One region of the Bacillus sp. DU-106 genome, then DNA from elsewhere that is predicted to be linked to it. Evidence: riboswitches for the same ligand, from Rfam matches in the RefSeq annotation. Region 1 holds a riboswitch; the other holds the start of a gene.
The links. Region 1 has a riboswitch for magnesium ahead of C3Y97_RS07875 (P-type ATPase actuator domain-containing protein). Riboswitches for the same ligand answer to the same signal wherever they lie in the genome.

Region 1 (8,609 bases):
CTAATTGGGGTAGAGAAAAGTATGAAGAAGGACATATTCCTCATGCGTTATATTTTGATTTGAATTTAGATTTATCAAGTCCTATAGCAGAACATGGTGGCCGCCATCCTTTACCAAATATTGAGGAGTTTGCAGACAAGCTTTCGGAGGCTGGTATTGATGAGCATACGACAGTAATTGCGTATGACAGTCAAGCCGGTGCAAATGTTGCTCGTTTATGGTGGTTATGTAACTATGTAGGACATGAGAAAGTATATATATTAGATGGTGGTTTCCCGGCTTGGAAAGAGAATGGACTACCGACAACAACGGAAATTCCTGTTGTTATACGAAAAACATTCAAAACAAACATACAAGATCATATGCTTGTAACGATGGAAACGGTCAGAGAGAATATCCGTGCAGGTGCGGATGTTACATTAATTGATTCTAGAGAGCCAAAGCGTTATGCTGGTGTCGAGGAACTTGTCGATCATAAAGCAGGTCATATTCCGACAGCGGTAAACCATTTTTGGAAGGATGGAATGTTGCAATCAGGACAATTTAAGAATGGAGCTGGGCAACAAGAACGCTTCCAAAATCTTTCGAAAGATAAGGAAACCATTGTATATTGTGGTTCTGGTGTTACAGCGTGCCCAAATATCGTTGCATTAAAATTAGCTGGATTCCAAAATGTTAAATTGTATGCAGGTAGCTGGAGTGATTGGATTTCTTATCCAGAAAATCAAATTGCAAAAGAAGAAGATTAATCACTTGCATGCAAAAATAATTTGTATTAAAATAAGGTCACAAGCAAGAGATTGCTCGAAAAACTTTGTATTTTACACATTGGAAACAATGTGATAATATAACGACAAGTAAATAATACATCCTGCGGTGTACGTAACTTATTTATGTCTAAAACCGATGTTAGTTATACGGAAGCTCAATATTTAGCGACCATCATCAAGCCTTCCTTGTGGAGGAAGATGTACGGTAACTGTGAGGGCATCCACCTGCGAGTAGCGGGTTTTTGGACATTTACGAGGAGCGGCACGTGCGGGGGTCTTATTTCAACTAACCTTATATAAAATTCCTACGGTGTACGTAGCTTATGCATGTCTTAAACCAATAAGTTTAATATGGAAGTTCAATATTTAAATGTAGCTAACATGCCATCTTTTTAAGAAGGAAGTTACAAACATTTGTGAGAGCATCCACCTGTGAGAGCAGGTTTATGGACATCTAGAGAGAACGGCATATGTGGGGCTATATAAAAACCTTACGTTTTATACGTAAGGTTTTTTTGTTGCATAGATATATCAATATTATCTTGATTCACCTGTGAAGTTTCCGTAATAAATGTAGCACTTTCTGTCTTCATCAATCTCTCTTGAATCTAAGGAGAACTCCATAGACATGCCGTCTCGCTGAATATATATAATATCTGAATGAAGAGATGGTAAAATTTCTTCATAGTTCCATACATCTTGACTATCTACTATGTTTGAACTCGTTTCACTTAGTTCTCTAATTTCAAAACCGATGTAGGAGTATGTAGGGTCTGAAGGGTCATTTGCGAAAACTTCTTTTTGAATATAAATAACTGCTGTTCCGTCTGGATCAACCGAAGTTGCAGTAACAACATAAGTATTTTTCTCTTTAATAAAATATTCACAAGTCATGCGTGCGATAATTTCAGAATTAGAAATATTGGCGTAGTTCCATAAAGCAGGATATCCTTTCGTTTCATCATTAAGTCGATATTCTAAGCGCATTTAATCCCTCTTCTTCCTTTTTCTTCTACTTTATCATGCCATCCTATATAATAGGAATAGAATTTAAAAAGGGGAGTGCGAAGGTGACAAAAACGAAATGGCTAGTAGGTGGTGTCGTAACGTCTTTAATGACTGGCACTTTATTTGGTTGCGCACAAGATCTTCCCCCAAAACCAAATGATAATAGTTGTTCTGATTGGGATTGGGATGATGAACTTGGGGTATGGCAGTGTGATGATAGTAGTTCAGGTTATCGTGGGCATTATTTCTATGGTGGGCGATACTATCAAAATAAATCCACTTTTAAAAATTCATCGGCGTTTAAATCGTATCAATCGTCTGCTGAATTTAAAGGTGGAATTGGAAGCGGTTCAAAGGGAGGATTTGGGGGCTAAAATATGTCGCAATACATAAGGGATCGAAAAGAATTTTATTTAAAATATCCGGATTTTTGGTCGGATTTATATGAATGTGAGTATAGTTTGTTTCATGTTTTTTCTATAACAAATCAGACTTTGGACCAATTACACTTAGCGACTGAACGAATGGGGAAAATATTTTTTAAGACTGCTAGACTGCTGCGTAATTTAAGTGACGAACAGCTTCTAGATCTTGGCTTTCCATCCGCGAGTTTATCTTTCATTAGAATGAAAGGGCTCTATCCTGAATCTGTAATTTCGCGATTTGATTTTGCTGTAACAGAGGATAACAAAATCAAAATGCTTGAGTTTAATAGTGATACACCAACTTTTATTGTGGAATGTTTTCAAATGAATGGGAAAGTATGTGGAAATCTAGGCTATGATGATCCAAACTCGGATCAAGAACGATTGCTATCTTCTGGTGTAACGAAAGCAGTAATGGAAGCGACAAAGGGATTAGATAATCCAAATGTTGTTTTTACAGCACATCATGAACATATCGAGGATTGGAATACCACTATGTATTTAAGTCAGCTATGCCATGTTGAAAATAAAGTAGTGCCAATGTCAGAACTTAGAATTACAAAGGATGCTCTAGTCGATAAAGATGGGGCGAAGATTGATGTTTTATATCGCCAAACATATCCGATAGAAGATTTAATTGAGGATCAAGATCCTGAAACAGGAGATTTGGTAGGTGTGGAACTGCTGCAACTTGTAAAAGCCGGAAAGCTTTTTATAATAAATCCTTTGTCAGCATTTTTACTTCAGCCAAAATCAATTCAGTGTCTTATTTGGGGGTTAGCAGAAGAAGAGGCCTTTTATACAAATGAGGAACAACAGTGGATTAAAGAATATATGTTACCTACATATTTAGAACCAGATTTATTTTTAGGAAAAGGTTCTTTCGTTCAAAAACCTTCATTTGGGAGAGAAGGAGATACAATTACGATTCGCGATAAAGACGAAAATATTATGCTTCAAAATGCACACCAAACATATAAAGCGTCACTGCCGATATTTCAAAAGTATATCGAACTGCCAGTCGTATCCTTGGAAACAGAAAAAGGGATCGAGAAACTGTCATATGTGTTTGGTTCGTTTTTAATTGCTGGAAAAGCGAGTAGTATCGGTATTCGCGCGGGAGAAAAGATTACAGGAAATGAATCGTACTATTTACCGGTAGGTATAAAAAGGAGGGGGAAAAATGATTAATTTTTTATTATATTTAGCAGTAACACTCGGTCTTTTATGTATTGGTCTGTTCTTGATGGAAGTGACAACGAAAGTTAAGGAATTTAAGTTAATGGCTCAAGGTAATAAGGCGGTAAGCTATGTGCTTGGAGGGCGATTACTTGGGTTAGCTATCGTTTTATATTCGACAGCAGCTAATTCAATTTCACTTCTTGATATGATTTCGTGGGGAGCAGTTGGGATTTTGGCTCAAATTATCGTCTTTTATTTAGCTGAGTGGCTTACACCACGCTTTAATATAAACAAAAGTCTCGAAGAAGATAATCAAGCAGTCGGTCTTTTTCTTATGTTTTTATCGCTTTCAATTGGGATTGTAATTGCTGGTTGTATAACTTATTAAAAACTTTACGTTTAAACGTAAAGTTTTTTATTTTATTCCGTAAAAGCCCGATTGGTGAGGGCTAATAATCAGTGGGGGATGAACAAAACCCCCACTGATTAAAGTTTCACTTTATATACGTTAGTTTGCCATACCATTTGAAAAAATTGTAGGCTACGGTTGACATCTATTTTAAATAAGAGTAACATTTTCAATGTAATGAAAATAAGTCTCTGTTAGGTGAGGCTCCTGTATAGAGAAATGCTACTGCCCAAAAATGTCGAGAGACGCCAATGGGTCAACAGGAATGATCGAATTAAGGTTTTTCTTAACGTAGCTGGTAATGTACCTATGCTATACAGTGCTAAAACTCGGTGAGGGAGAGGTCCGTAGATTTCTAATTATATTAGAAATCGTTTATTTGTGTATGTAATGGCCGCTACTCTCTTAAGGGTAGGGGTCTTTTTTGTTACCAAGCTATGAGTAATTTCATAGTATAAACTATAAAATTAAACGAGGAGGTGAGGAGCATGTCAAATTCTGACTCGGTTCCGTTACCCATATACTTCAAATCAAAAATATATGATGTAGGCAGGAAACGATTTGTTCCTCCCTCTATATTTATCACAATATAGCGTTTATAAAGCGCGAGACACTTTCACAGTAAAGTGGATAAATTGAGAAACAAAGCGTTTCTTCCTATGTTGTAAAGGAGGAGACGATAATATGTTATATGCAAACAAAACTGTGGGTAACACGTCATATAAACTAAGTAAAAAATCAATAAAAGAACAAACAATGCTCCAAAAAAATAAAGATTTATTAATTGAAATTGCAACAAGAGATGTAAAATCTGTATTTGCATATTTTAAAACAACAAGAGATGGACTATCAATGAAAGAGGCACAAAAACGTATTCAAGTATATGGCCGAAATGAACTAACTTCAAAAAGAGCACTTCTTGCAGAAGTAATGATGAAGCTAGGTGGCATGATTCCAGGTTTTTCAAAACAACGTGTGTGTGATGAATTACAACGTGAAACGATTACTGTATCTAGAGTAGAATGTTCTAGTAGTACAGGGCTAAATAGTGAACTGAAAATGATGGAGATACCTGTGCAAGAACTTGTACCTGGAGATATGATTTTTCTTTCGGCTGGAGATGCTGTGCCAGCTGATGTACGTATTATTTATGCAGATGATTTATTAGTGAATGAGTCTGTGTTAACGGGAAACGAAGCGAATATAGAGAAGTTTGAGAGCTGCTATCACCTTGAACGTAAACGGTTTATTCCATTAAAACGGATGAAAGATTATAATCCACTTGAGCTTGAAAATGTATGTTTTAAAGGTTCGCATATTGTTAGTGGAAATGCAAAAGCTATCGTTGTTTCTACTGGAAAAAATACGTATTCAGGCATCTTGCATACTTGTTGTAGTAGAACGTCTTAATGTGTTAATGATGCTAAATATACAAAAACAATGTATAATAGACAAAGTTGAGCAAAAACGTAGAATGGTAATCTATTTATATAACCTTACGTGATAACGTAAGGTTATTATTTTTTTAATAGGAGAGGAATTATGAAAAAAGTATTATTAGTTGATGGTATGGCACTATTATTTCGTGCTTTTTACGCAACAAGTGTCTACGGACAATTTATGAAACGACAAGATGGAACCCCTACGAACGGGATTCATGGTTATATGAAACACTTATTAACAGCTACGCAAGCGATCGAACCAACACATATCGTTACATGCTGGGATATGGGAAGTACGACATTTAGAACAGAATCGTTCTCGAATTATAAAGCAAATCGTGCAGCGCCACCAGAAGAATTAATTCCTCAATTTGATTTAGTGCAAGAAATGACTGCAAAATTATCCATTCCAGTTATCGGTATGAAAGGCTACGAAGCCGATGATTGTATCGGTACGCTTGCAAAACAATATTGCAATGAAGCTGAAGTTTATATTTTAACAGGTGATACGGATTTACTTCAACTTGTTGATAAGAGCGTTACAGTCATGCTTCTGCGTAAAGGAATTGGAAATTACGAATATTACACACCGGAGAAAATCATGGAAGAAAAAGGTGTAGAGCCGTGGCAAATCGTCCATGCAAAAGCTTTCATGGGAGATACAAGTGATAATTATCCAGGGGTAAAAGGTATCGGTGAAAAAACAGCGTATAAGCTTATTCAAGAGCACGGAACAGTATCCGCTGTACTAGAAAATGTAGAGTCATTAACAAAAGCGCAGCGTACGAAGATTGAAAGTGATTTAGAGAACTTAAATATTTCGTTAGAATTAGCCCAAATTCACTGTGAAGTTCCAATTTCATGTTCACTAGAAGAAGGATTACACACAATGGATGAAGAAAAACTTAGATTTGTTTGTGAAGAAATGAATTGGGGAAGACCTGAAATATTAATAAATATGCTATAAATAGTTTGGGAAGAGGGATGTTGCATAAGTCGAACTTTGACTTGGTGACACCTTCTTTTTGTTTTTGTAAACAGTATTATAATAAATAAAATTATGTCGAACTCAATTTTAAATATATAAATATTTCGACAAGATATAATGATAAAAGTTGATGAAAATAATAACTTTTATCATGAAGTGAATTAATTTCAACATAGTTTTAGATAATCATTTTTTCGTGTTCACAAAGTTGTCAGAAAATAAACGGAATTTTCATATGAAGTTCAAATAGAATTCACAACAATCAATTATTATAAGGACACACAGATAATTCTTTATCTTTTATATAAACCATCCCCCAAGGAGGACAATGAAAATGAGAAAAAAAGTGAGAAAATCTTTTAAACAATTATTAATTGAAAATAAACAATCACTATTAAATAATAAAGAAAATATGAAAGAAATTGAAGAGAGAATTGAGAAACGACATGTAGCATATAGTGGTGCTAGTAATTAAATAAAATAAAAAAGATAGCCTATGCAGGCTATCTTTTTTATTTTATATTGAAAAAACGCTATTCATCTCTTTAATTTATGTAAATTTGCAAGATATTTTTATAGCGTTTTTCTATCAATATTACTCATTTTTCGAGGTTGAAATTGGTATATACCAATTTTTGAGATTCGCTATTCATAATATTACAAAAAATGTTACAATACACTCAAATTTATACTATAAAATCATTTTAATATGAAAAATTGGAATGAAAAGAAAGGAGAGGAATATGAATAAAGATGTCGCTTTGAAATGATTATTATCATTTCATTAGGAGTTGATGTAAAAAGATGAAGAGATACGAGGAATTGGATTCTATAAGAGGGATTTCTTCATTAATAGTAATGATCGGTCATCATTTAATGATTTTTTCAGCATTTCAAAATTACAGTTATGAAGATAATAAACCATTTGTTGTGTATCTATTAAAAGAAACGCCTGCTCGTCTAATTTTTAGTAGTGGTAATGAATCTGTTATTATCTTTTTTGTTTTGAGCGGATTTGTTTTGTATGAATCTATTCAAAAAACCTATAGTAGTTATGGATCATACCTTTTAAAACGTATATGCAGAATATACATTCCCTATATTGTAGCACTAATTATAGCTATTATATGCCAGACTACAATTAGTGGATATGGTATTTCTTATTTAAGTGAATGGTTTAATCGCTCGTGGACGATTGAAAGTTCTTCAAGTTTAATAGCGCAACATATTTTATTGGTTGGGAAATATAATACAGATGCATATAACGGTGTGATTTGGTCACTTGTCCATGAAATGCGAATATCAATAATTTTTCCGCTAATTTTGATGATTTGCTTACGAAAAACGTTGAGGTGTTCATTACTATTATTGTTTAGTCTTAGTATATGTTCTGTCGTAATATTATTTTTGTTTCGCTCGGGCTTAACATTAACAAGCTATGCATTAACGTTGCATTATACGGTGCTGTTTTTACTAGGGGCACTAATTGCGAAGTATAAAAATAAATTAATAGTTTTTTATAGTAATTGTACTAAAAACACGAAAATTGCATGGTTTTTATTTGCGATTTTACTTTTTATGTACGAAGGACTTATTGGAGAAATGAAAGTGCTCAATAATTTCATATTTCGAGACTACGTAGTGGCGATAAGTGCAAGTCTATTTGTCATATTAAGCTTGTCAATATCAACTTTGTCGTCCTTGCTACGCAATAAATACTTGTTATATTTGGGGAAGATTTCTTACAGTCTTTATTTATACCATATTATATCGTTGTTTTCCCTTATATACATGCTCCATGAAATATTACCGTTGCCTATTATTTTAATTTTTTCACTTGTTTTTTCGTTTATACTTGCAATACTTTCGTATATATATGTAGAAAAATTTGCATTCAGAGTCGGAAAGTATGTAACAAAACAAGTGGATAGAAAGAAGAGAGGGGTATCTGTAAAGAGTGACTTGCAGGATGTTATTCAGAAAAGGGCGGTGAAATAATTGAAGCAAGAAATGAGTATAAAAGATTTTCAACAATTATTGAAAAGAAGATTCGTAACGATTATTTTAACGATGTGTTGTTTAACCGCTTCTTTAGTTCTTATCTCTATGTATGTTTTAAAGCCTTCATATCAATATTCAACGCAAATTCTTGTTGGGAATTTAGATGAGTTTAATAAGGAAAATTCAACAAATAAAACACAAGAAAATAAGCAACTAGTAACATCGTATGTTGATATTTTAAAAAGCCCATTAATTATATCAACAGTCAAAAAAACTTTGAAATTAGAGCAATCAAGTTATGAATTAGCACAAAAAATCTCGGTGGTGAATACAGACAACTCACAAATTGTAACTGTTACAGTAAAAGATTCCAATCCGAAAGTC
Region 2 (8,609 bases), 2.6 Mb from region 1:
GATGATGAAAATATACGAAACAGATCGTTTATACTTAAGGGAAATTGATGAGTCGTATGCTGAAACAGTTCTTCAATATTACGACAGAAATCGTGAATTTTTAAAAGCTTGGGAAGAGTATAGACCGGATGATTTTTTTACGCTAGATTATCAAAAGAAAAAGTTGCAAAAGGATAGAAAAGAGTTCGAAGAAGGGAAAATCATCAGACTATGGATTTTTAAAAAGGGTGATGATACGAAAATAATTGGGTGTATTTCATTTAATTTAATCGTTCGTGGCATTTATCAATCTTGTGTCCTCAGTTATAAATTAGATAAAGCAGAGTTAAACAAAGGGTATACGACAGAAGCGCTTAGAAAAGCAATTCAAGTTGCTTTTGGGGAATTTCAGTTACATCGTATAGAAGCTCCGATTATGCCTCGTAATTTAGCATCTATACAAGTAGTAACGAAGATAGGTTTTCAATATGAAGGCGTGTCTAGGAAGATGTTAATGGTAAATGGCGTGTGGGAAGATCATATGCGCTGGGTATTGTTAAATGAGTAATAGAAAGCAGATGGTTATCTAGACATGTAAACCATCTGTTTTTTGTCTTGTATTTCGAAACTTTTGCGAAATTCTGTTATAATTAATAGTGTTACATACATAATGGTAGTGCAGGAGGCGCAGTCTTATGATTAATCAAGAACGTTTAGTAAATGAATTTATGGAATTAGTACAAGTAGATTCTGAAACGAAATTTGAAGCAGAAATCTGCAAAGTATTAACGAAGAAATTTACAGATTTAGGTGTAGAAGTATTTGAAGATGACACAATGGCTGTAACTGGTCATGGTGCAGGTAACTTAATTTGTACTTTACCAGCAACAAAAGATGGTGTTGATACAATTTACTTTACTTCTCATATGGATACAGTAGTTCCTGGTAATGGAATTAAGCCTTCTATTAAAGATGGATATATCGTATCAGATGGTACAACAATTTTAGGTGCGGATGATAAAGCTGGATTAGCATCAATGTTCGAAGCAATCCGTGTTTTAAAAGAGAAAAATATCCCTCATGGTAAAATAGAATTTATTATTACAGTCGGAGAAGAATCAGGTCTTGTTGGTGCAAAAGCATTAGACCGTGAGCGTATTACAGCGAAATATGGCTACGCATTAGATAGCGATGGAAAAGTTGGTGAAATCGTTGTTGCAGCTCCAACACAAGCGAAAGTGAACGCAATTATTCGCGGGAAAACAGCTCACGCTGGTGTAGCGCCGGAGAAAGGTGTATCTGCAATTACTATCGCAGCGAAAGCAATTGCGAAGATGCCACTTGGTCGCATTGACTCTGAAACGACTGCAAATATTGGACGTTTTGAAGGTGGTACACAAACGAATATCGTTTGCGATCATGTACAAATCTTTGCAGAAGCTCGTTCTTTAATTAATGAGAAAATGGAAGCGCAAGTTGCGAAAATGAAAGAAGCATTTGAAACAACTGCAAAAGAAATGGGCGGTCATGCAGACGTTGAAGTAAACGTTATGTACCCAGGATTTAAATTTGCTGATGGCGATCACGTTGTAGAAGTTGCAAAACGTGCAGCTGAAAAAATTGGTCGTACACCTTCTCTTCACCAAAGTGGTGGCGGAAGTGATGCAAACGTAATTGCAGGACATGGTATCCCAACAGTTAACTTAGCGGTTGGTTATGAAGAAATTCATACAACAAACGAGAAGATTCCTGTTGAAGAATTAGCAAAAACAGCAGAATTAGTTGTTGCAATTATTGAAGAAGTAGCGAAGTAATGGAAAATAAAAAGCGTGTAAATCAATTATGATTTACACGCTTTTTATTTTGATTCGATTGCTTTGACAAGACGTATAAGCGAATATAAGAAAAACTATGGAAGTATATACGTTGTTGCTACATGTACTAGACGAGGGAATAACCTTAACGTATTCATATTGAAAATCGGAAGTAGTAAATAATTAATTGCAATGATTAATATAACTACAGGGAATGTATAGTTGAGTTTATCCCGCTATTTGCCGGACAGTAAGACCACTACCTCAAAATTCAGCGAAAGTAAAGAAGTTAGGTGGGGGCCCTGCTGCCCGTAAAAGTCCGATTAGTGAGAGTTGATTAAAGTTTCGATTTATATCGATTATAAAAAAGAACAAGTAATTATTATAACTATTGTGCAAAATTTGATATAATAAAAGAACGAACGTTCTGATTAGGGAGTGAGTACTATGCGAGAAATGTATCCGAAAAATGGTCGTGTTATTTTACATGTAGATATGAATTGCTTTTTCGCATCTGTTGAAATTGCTCATGATCCATCATTACAAGGAAAGCCATTAGCGGTTGCTGGAAATGAAAAAGAGAGAAAAGGAATTATTATAACATGTAGTTATGAGGCGAGAGAATACGGAATACGTACGACGATGCCCCTTTGGGAAGCGAAAAGGTTATGCCCGCAATTAGTTGTAAGGCGTCCTAATTTCACATTATATCGCGAAGCTTCATTTCAAATGTTTCAAGTCCTTTCTCGTTTTACAGAAAAGATACAACCAGTCTCAATAGATGAAGGATATTTAGATATTACAGATTGCTACGCACTTGGTTCGCCTCTTGAAATAGCAAAGATGATTCAACAAGCACTATTAACAGAGTTGCAGCTTCCGTGTAGTATCGGAATCGCTCCAAATCTTTTCCTAGCAAAAACAGCTTCTGATATGAAAAAACCTCTCGGTATTACCGTACTTCGAAAACGTGATATTCCAGAAATGATTTGGCCACTTTCAGTTGAAGCAATGCATGGGATTGGAGAAAAAACAGCTGAAAAATTAAATGAAATTCATATACATACAATTGAACAGTTAGCGAAGGGAGACGAGCATATCATTCGCGCTAAAATTGGCAAGCACGGTATTGATTTACAAAAGCGTGCAAAAGGTACGGATGATAGGGAAGTGGATCCGAGTCAAATGGGCCAACATAAAAGTGTCGGTAACTCGATGACTTTTTCAAAGGATATGGATGAAGAGAAAGAATTACTTGATATGTTAGAACGGTTATCAAAATCAGTGAGTAAAAGATTACAAAAGCGAACCCTTGTCAGTTATAATATTCAAATTATGATTAAATACCATGATAGGCGAACAGTAACACGGAGTAAGCAATTGAAAAATGCAATTTGGGAAGAACGCGATATTTTTCAAGCAGCATCCCGTTTATGGAAGCAACATTGGGATGGTGATTCCGTTCGTTTACTAGGTGTTACAGCTACTGAAATAGAGTGGAAGACAGAATCGGTGAAACAATTAGATTTATTTTCATTTGAAGAGGATGCGAAAAAAGAACCACTACTTGCTGTCATTGATCAAATTAACGATAAGTATGGAACACCGATTTTACAACGAGGTAGTCAACTACTACGTAAGCAAGAGAAGTCGTTTCAACAAAAGTTAGAAAATAAGTTTATGTAGAAGGTGTCATGAAGTAGTAAAATCATGACACCTTTCCTAGTTAACTCGCTTCTAAATTTAAAGAAGTCTTCCATCCAGCTCCAGTAACGCCAGATTCTAATAGCATTCTACTTACTATTTTTTCAATTAAGATAGCCGCATTTGTCTTGCGATGTAATGTAGCCTGTATACACACCTTTTGATTAGAATCTACGTCTTCACTATACAACTCTTTTAAACCGATTCCTTCTGTACTTACCATATGCATAAGTAAAAAACGAATATGTGCTTCATTTTCTTCTGAACAAGTAAGGGAAAGTAAGTAGTTCGTTTGTTCTGGTGATTCTTCTTTTGATTTTTTATTCATAAAAAGAGCAATTGGGCGAAGAAGTATATTTGCTAGTAACACGCCGGCTGCACCTAATATAGCTGCAACGAGGAAACCGGCGCCTGTAAGAGTACCGACAGCAGCTGCACACCATAAAGTAGCTGCTGTATTTAGCCCTCTAATACTAAAACCATCGCGGATAATAACGCCACCCCCTAAAAATCCAATACCACTAACGACTTGAGCAGCAATGCGGGATGGGCTAGCATCATGATCAAGCATGACGGATAATAAAACAAATATACAGGCACCAAGTGATACGAGAGCATTTGTCCGTAACCCAGCCATTCGGTGTCTCCATTGTCTTTCCATTCCAATGCAAGCTCCTACAATAATTGCTATAACTAACCTGAATACAATGTCGTACCATACCATCATGGTCACCTCCATATATAATATGTGTTATGTTTTTTAGAATGAGCGGGGGATACCCACTCATTCTTATTTTTACAACCAGCTATGAAACTTTTTAATATAAAGCTTTTTCAGGAATTGTGTTAAAAAAGCGTAGCCTAATAGTATTCCTACTAACCAAGGGAAATAGTTAAGTGGCAATGCTTGTAAACCAACGGCTGCACCAAGTGGTGAGAATGGAATATAAATCCCGATTGCCATAATAAGAGCGGTTAATAAAACGACTGGTGTTGATGCAGTACTTTGAATAAATGGAATCTTTTGTGTTCTTATCATGTGAACAATTAAAGTTTGTGTTAACAACCCAACGACAAACCAACCGGACTGGAATAATGATTGCTCGCTCGGTGTATTTGCACCAAATACATTCCACATGACTACGTATGTGATAATATCAAATATAGAACTAATTGGGCCGATACAAATAATGAAGTTTCGTAAGTTTGCAGTATCCCATTTTCGTGGTTTTTCTAGAAACTCTTTATCCATTTTGTCCCATGGAATAGAAAGTTGTGAAATATCATAAAGTAAGTTTTGAATTAAAAGATGAATGGCAAGCATCGGTAAAAAAGGAATGAAAGCACTTGCTACTAACACGCTAAACACATTACCGAAGTTAGAGCTAGCTGTCATCTTAATATATTTTAAAATATTTCCGAATGTAGTACGTCCTTCTAAAATCCCTGCTTCTAATATAGTTAAACTTTTTTCGAGTAGAATAATATCGGAAGCTTCTTTCGCAATATCAGTAGCAGTATCAACAGATATTCCGACATCAGCTTCACGTAATGCTACAGCATCGTTAATGCCGTCTCCCATGTAACCTACAGTGTGTCCATTTCCTTGTAATGCGTGTATAATACGAGATTTTTGCATGGGATTAAGCTTCGCAAATACAGTCGTTTCTTCGGCAAGTCTTGCTAATGCTTTATCTGGTAAAGAATCAATCTCGTAACCGAGGATTGGTTCGCAGATATCTAATCCAACTTCTTTACAAACCTTTCTTGTAACAATTTCGTTATCGCCAGTTAAAATTTTCACTTGTACACCATGTTTCTGTAATGCTTGAATTGCAGCTGCTGCAGATGGTTTCGGTGGATCTAAAAAGCCGATATATCCAGCGAGAATCATATCAGTTTCGTCTTTTACTGTGTACTCTGTATCATTTATTCTTCTATCTTTTTTATAAGCCACAGCAATAACCCGCATACCTTCACTATTTAGTGTCTCACTTATTTTTTTGACATTTGAACGTATTTCCTCGGTGAGTGGAACGATTTTTTCATCCACTTCAGTGTAGTTACAAATTGATAAAATTTCTTCTACGGCACCTTTACAAACCATTGTATGTTCACCTGAAATATCCTTTACGATGACTGACATACGCCGGCGGGCGAAATCGAATGGAATTTCATCTAGCTTTTGAAAAGCTGATGGATTAAATGTATTGTTTTCCTCTGTATGCTTAATAACAGCTTTATCTATTAAATTTTTCAATCCAGTTTGATAGAAACTATTTAAATAGGCAAATTGCAAGACGCGATTGCATTCATTTCCCTTGGGATCTAAGTGACGAACAAGGACAACGTTATCTTCTGTTAAAGTTCCGGTTTTATCTGTACAAAGAATGTTCATAGCACCTAAGTTTTGAATAGAATTTAGCTGTTTTACAATTACTTTTTGTTTAGACATTTTAACGGCACCTTTAGCTAAATTAGCAGTTACAATCATTGGTAACATTTCAGGTGTAAGGCCAACAGCGACGGCAATAGCGAAGAAGAAAGCTTCTTGCCAATCACCTTTTGTGAATCCATTAATGAGAAGAACAATAGGTGCCATAATAAGCATGAATGTAATTAAGAGCCAGCTTACTTTGTTTACACCTTTATCAAAGTTTGTTTCTACACGCTTTCCAATTACCTTATTGGCTAAAGAGCCGAAATACGTATCGGTACTTGTTGAGATGACAACAGCTTTTGCGCTACCACTTACAATATTTGTTCCCATGAAACAAAGGTTTTCCATATCGAGTGGATTGTAATTTTTTTTCATGTTTGTCGGTAAGATATGCTTATTTTCTGTATGGTAGCAGTGTTCGTATTTTTCTACAGGAAGTGCTTCCCCTGTTAAAGAAGATTGATTAACAAATAAATCTTTAGCGGATACAATACGCACATCAGCTGGAATGATATCACCGGCTGAAAGGGAAATGATATCGCCAGGTACAAGTTCCTCAATTGGAATTTCTGTTGTGTAATTTCGATTTAAATTCGTTACATTTTTTGTTTCATGTACAAATCCATTTATTCTAAATACGCTTGCAGTTGTTCGAACCATAGCTTTTAAATTATCGGCAGCTTTTTGAGAACGAAATTCTTGGGAAAACCGAATTGTTGCACTAAGTAGTACCATTGCAGATACGACAATTGTTCCTTGCATATCATCCGTGAAAAAGGAGAGTGCTCCAAGAGCTAATAAAACGAAAATAAATGGATTTTTAAATGCCGACAGAAATTGAATGTACCACGGTGCCATTTTATTATGAGCTATTTCGTTCGGACCATATAAAGAAAGTCTACGAGACGCTTCTTGTTTAGATAATCCATCTTGTGTTGTTTCTAAAAGTTTTAACGCAGAGCTTACATCTTGTGTTGCAACCTCCACTAATAATTCGTTATTTGTTTTCATGCTATCTTGCTCATAAGCATGCTTTGTTTCTTGTCTTTGTAAATTAAACATCGGTAGTTCCTCCTCTGTCATGAAGGAGGAAACAATCTGTTACCTAACTATTTGAAATGGTGAGGAACAGTTTCTTTCCTACCTACATGATGAAATATGAATGTAAAACGTATGGGTATCTGGGCCGAATCATCAATTGCCAACTGTTCCTCACCTCCGTACAATTTAGTAGTTTCTGAATATGCTATGTTTGTTTCATAGTAAGGTGCATATAGACGTAAAAAGACCTTTACTCAAAACGAGTAAAGGTCTGAATTCGCAGTTAAAAGAGTCCACAACAAAGACTGTTAGTAGACATAAATAAAAACAGTTTTTGTGTATGACAAAATACATGCACCTCTCCCTCGTTGAGTTTTAGCACTGTATAGCATAGGTACTGAAACCAGCTACATTAAAAAAGGCCTTCATTCCGACCTTTCCTGTTGACCCATTGGCGTCTCTCGACATTTTTGGGCAGCAGCGTTTCTCTATACAGGAGCCTCACCTAACAGAGACCATATTCAATTACATGTTGAATGTTAGCACTGTAAAATTGTAGTGTCAATATCTTTTTTATCTGTGTTTTTAAAATATTAAACGGATTTATAATAGATATGTGGGATGAAATGTATGATATTGATTATAAATAATATGAAAAATAAATATTTTTATAAAAGGGGAATTTGTAATGGGACCACAAAATTTTATTATAAATATTGAGAATCAAAAGTGGTTGTTTAATGAGCAGGAAGATTTATGTTCTCACGGGGAAATTTATTTAAATGTGGATGGAACGATTATTACACAAACAGGTATGGATGAGGAATGGGGAATAAGTGAATCAGCTTTAGCTCTGTTACGAACTTTAGATAAAGAATATATTTGTGATATTGAAAATGAAGAGGGGCTTATTTTGCACGGATGTGGCACTATGCTCATGTTAGGATGCCCAATTTCAATTCATTGGACTATAAACCATATAGGTGAAAATGTGGTTTTAAAGGATTTTGTCAAAGTTATTTCTACTGATCAAAAGGCTATATACTATGAAGGGCTTCATATAGAAGTAAATGAAAATGAATATAGAAAACAAATTGTTTCTTTTGCACTACAAGCAAAAGAATTATTTAATAAATCAAGTGAAAAGATAATTTCAAATGAGTTTGAGCGAAGTATGTATACCGACTTTTGGACGGAATATAATCATTTGCTAAATAAGTATAAATAAAAAAGCACTGTAACCAGTGCTTTTTTATTATAGATTACGAGATTGTAGGGTTTTCAAAAATAACAATCTCTGAACTGTTTGTAGTTGAAACGCGTTGGGCGTAATATGTTAAAGCTGAAGAAATATATGCTGGTAACGTATCATTTGTATGTGATGTTGTATATTCATGGATTAATTCCTTTAAAGTTGTCCATTCTAATTGTGCTGGGTGATCAGACACGAAAGAACTTACCCAGCGATCAAATGAAGATGAAAAATCAGTTTGTAAACGAAATACTTCTTTCATAATAAAACGCTCCCTTAAAATGTAGTATAATTATTTTAACACAAAACACGAACGATAGCTAAATTTTTTGAGTATAACGTTCGTGTTATATAGTTGTCTAGATGTTTGGTTATGTAA

Region 2: it holds a riboswitch for magnesium, as region 1 does, so the genes downstream of both, mgtA (magnesium-translocating P-type ATPase) here and C3Y97_RS07875 (P-type ATPase actuator domain-containing protein) in region 1, are expected to answer to the same signal.

The regions. Positions count from the first base shown of each region.
Region 1 is NZ_CP026607.1:1,506,136-1,514,744, forward strand. It holds gene C3Y97_RS07835 (sulfurtransferase) at 1-749, shown strand, start outside; RNA gene ssrS (6S RNA) at 866-1,048, shown strand; RNA gene ssrS (6S RNA) at 1,070-1,253, shown strand; gene C3Y97_RS07850 (hypothetical protein) at 1,308-1,757, opposite strand; gene C3Y97_RS07855 (hypothetical protein) at 1,841-2,152, shown strand; gene C3Y97_RS07860 (glutathionylspermidine synthase family protein) at 2,156-3,394, shown strand; gene C3Y97_RS07865 (DUF350 domain-containing protein) at 3,387-3,773, shown strand; M-box (ykoK) riboswitch at 3,978-4,143, shown strand; gene C3Y97_RS07875 (P-type ATPase actuator domain-containing protein) at 4,479-5,204, shown strand; gene C3Y97_RS07880 (5'-3' exonuclease) at 5,337-6,203, shown strand; gene C3Y97_RS07885 (FbpB family small basic protein) at 6,559-6,699, shown strand; gene C3Y97_RS07890 (acyltransferase family protein) at 7,029-8,222, shown strand; gene C3Y97_RS07895 (YveK family protein) at 8,223-8,609, shown strand, end outside.
Region 2 is NZ_CP026607.1:4,138,861-4,147,469, reverse strand. It holds gene C3Y97_RS20970 (GNAT family N-acetyltransferase) at 2-547, shown strand; gene C3Y97_RS20965 (tripeptidase T) at 675-1,793, shown strand; gene C3Y97_RS20960 (DNA polymerase IV) at 2,241-3,479, shown strand; gene C3Y97_RS20955 (MgtC/SapB family protein) at 3,520-4,221, opposite strand; gene mgtA (magnesium-translocating P-type ATPase) at 4,294-6,999, opposite strand; M-box (ykoK) riboswitch at 7,331-7,498, opposite strand; gene C3Y97_RS20945 (hypothetical protein) at 7,667-8,206, shown strand; gene C3Y97_RS20940 (DUF3932 family protein) at 8,241-8,492, opposite strand.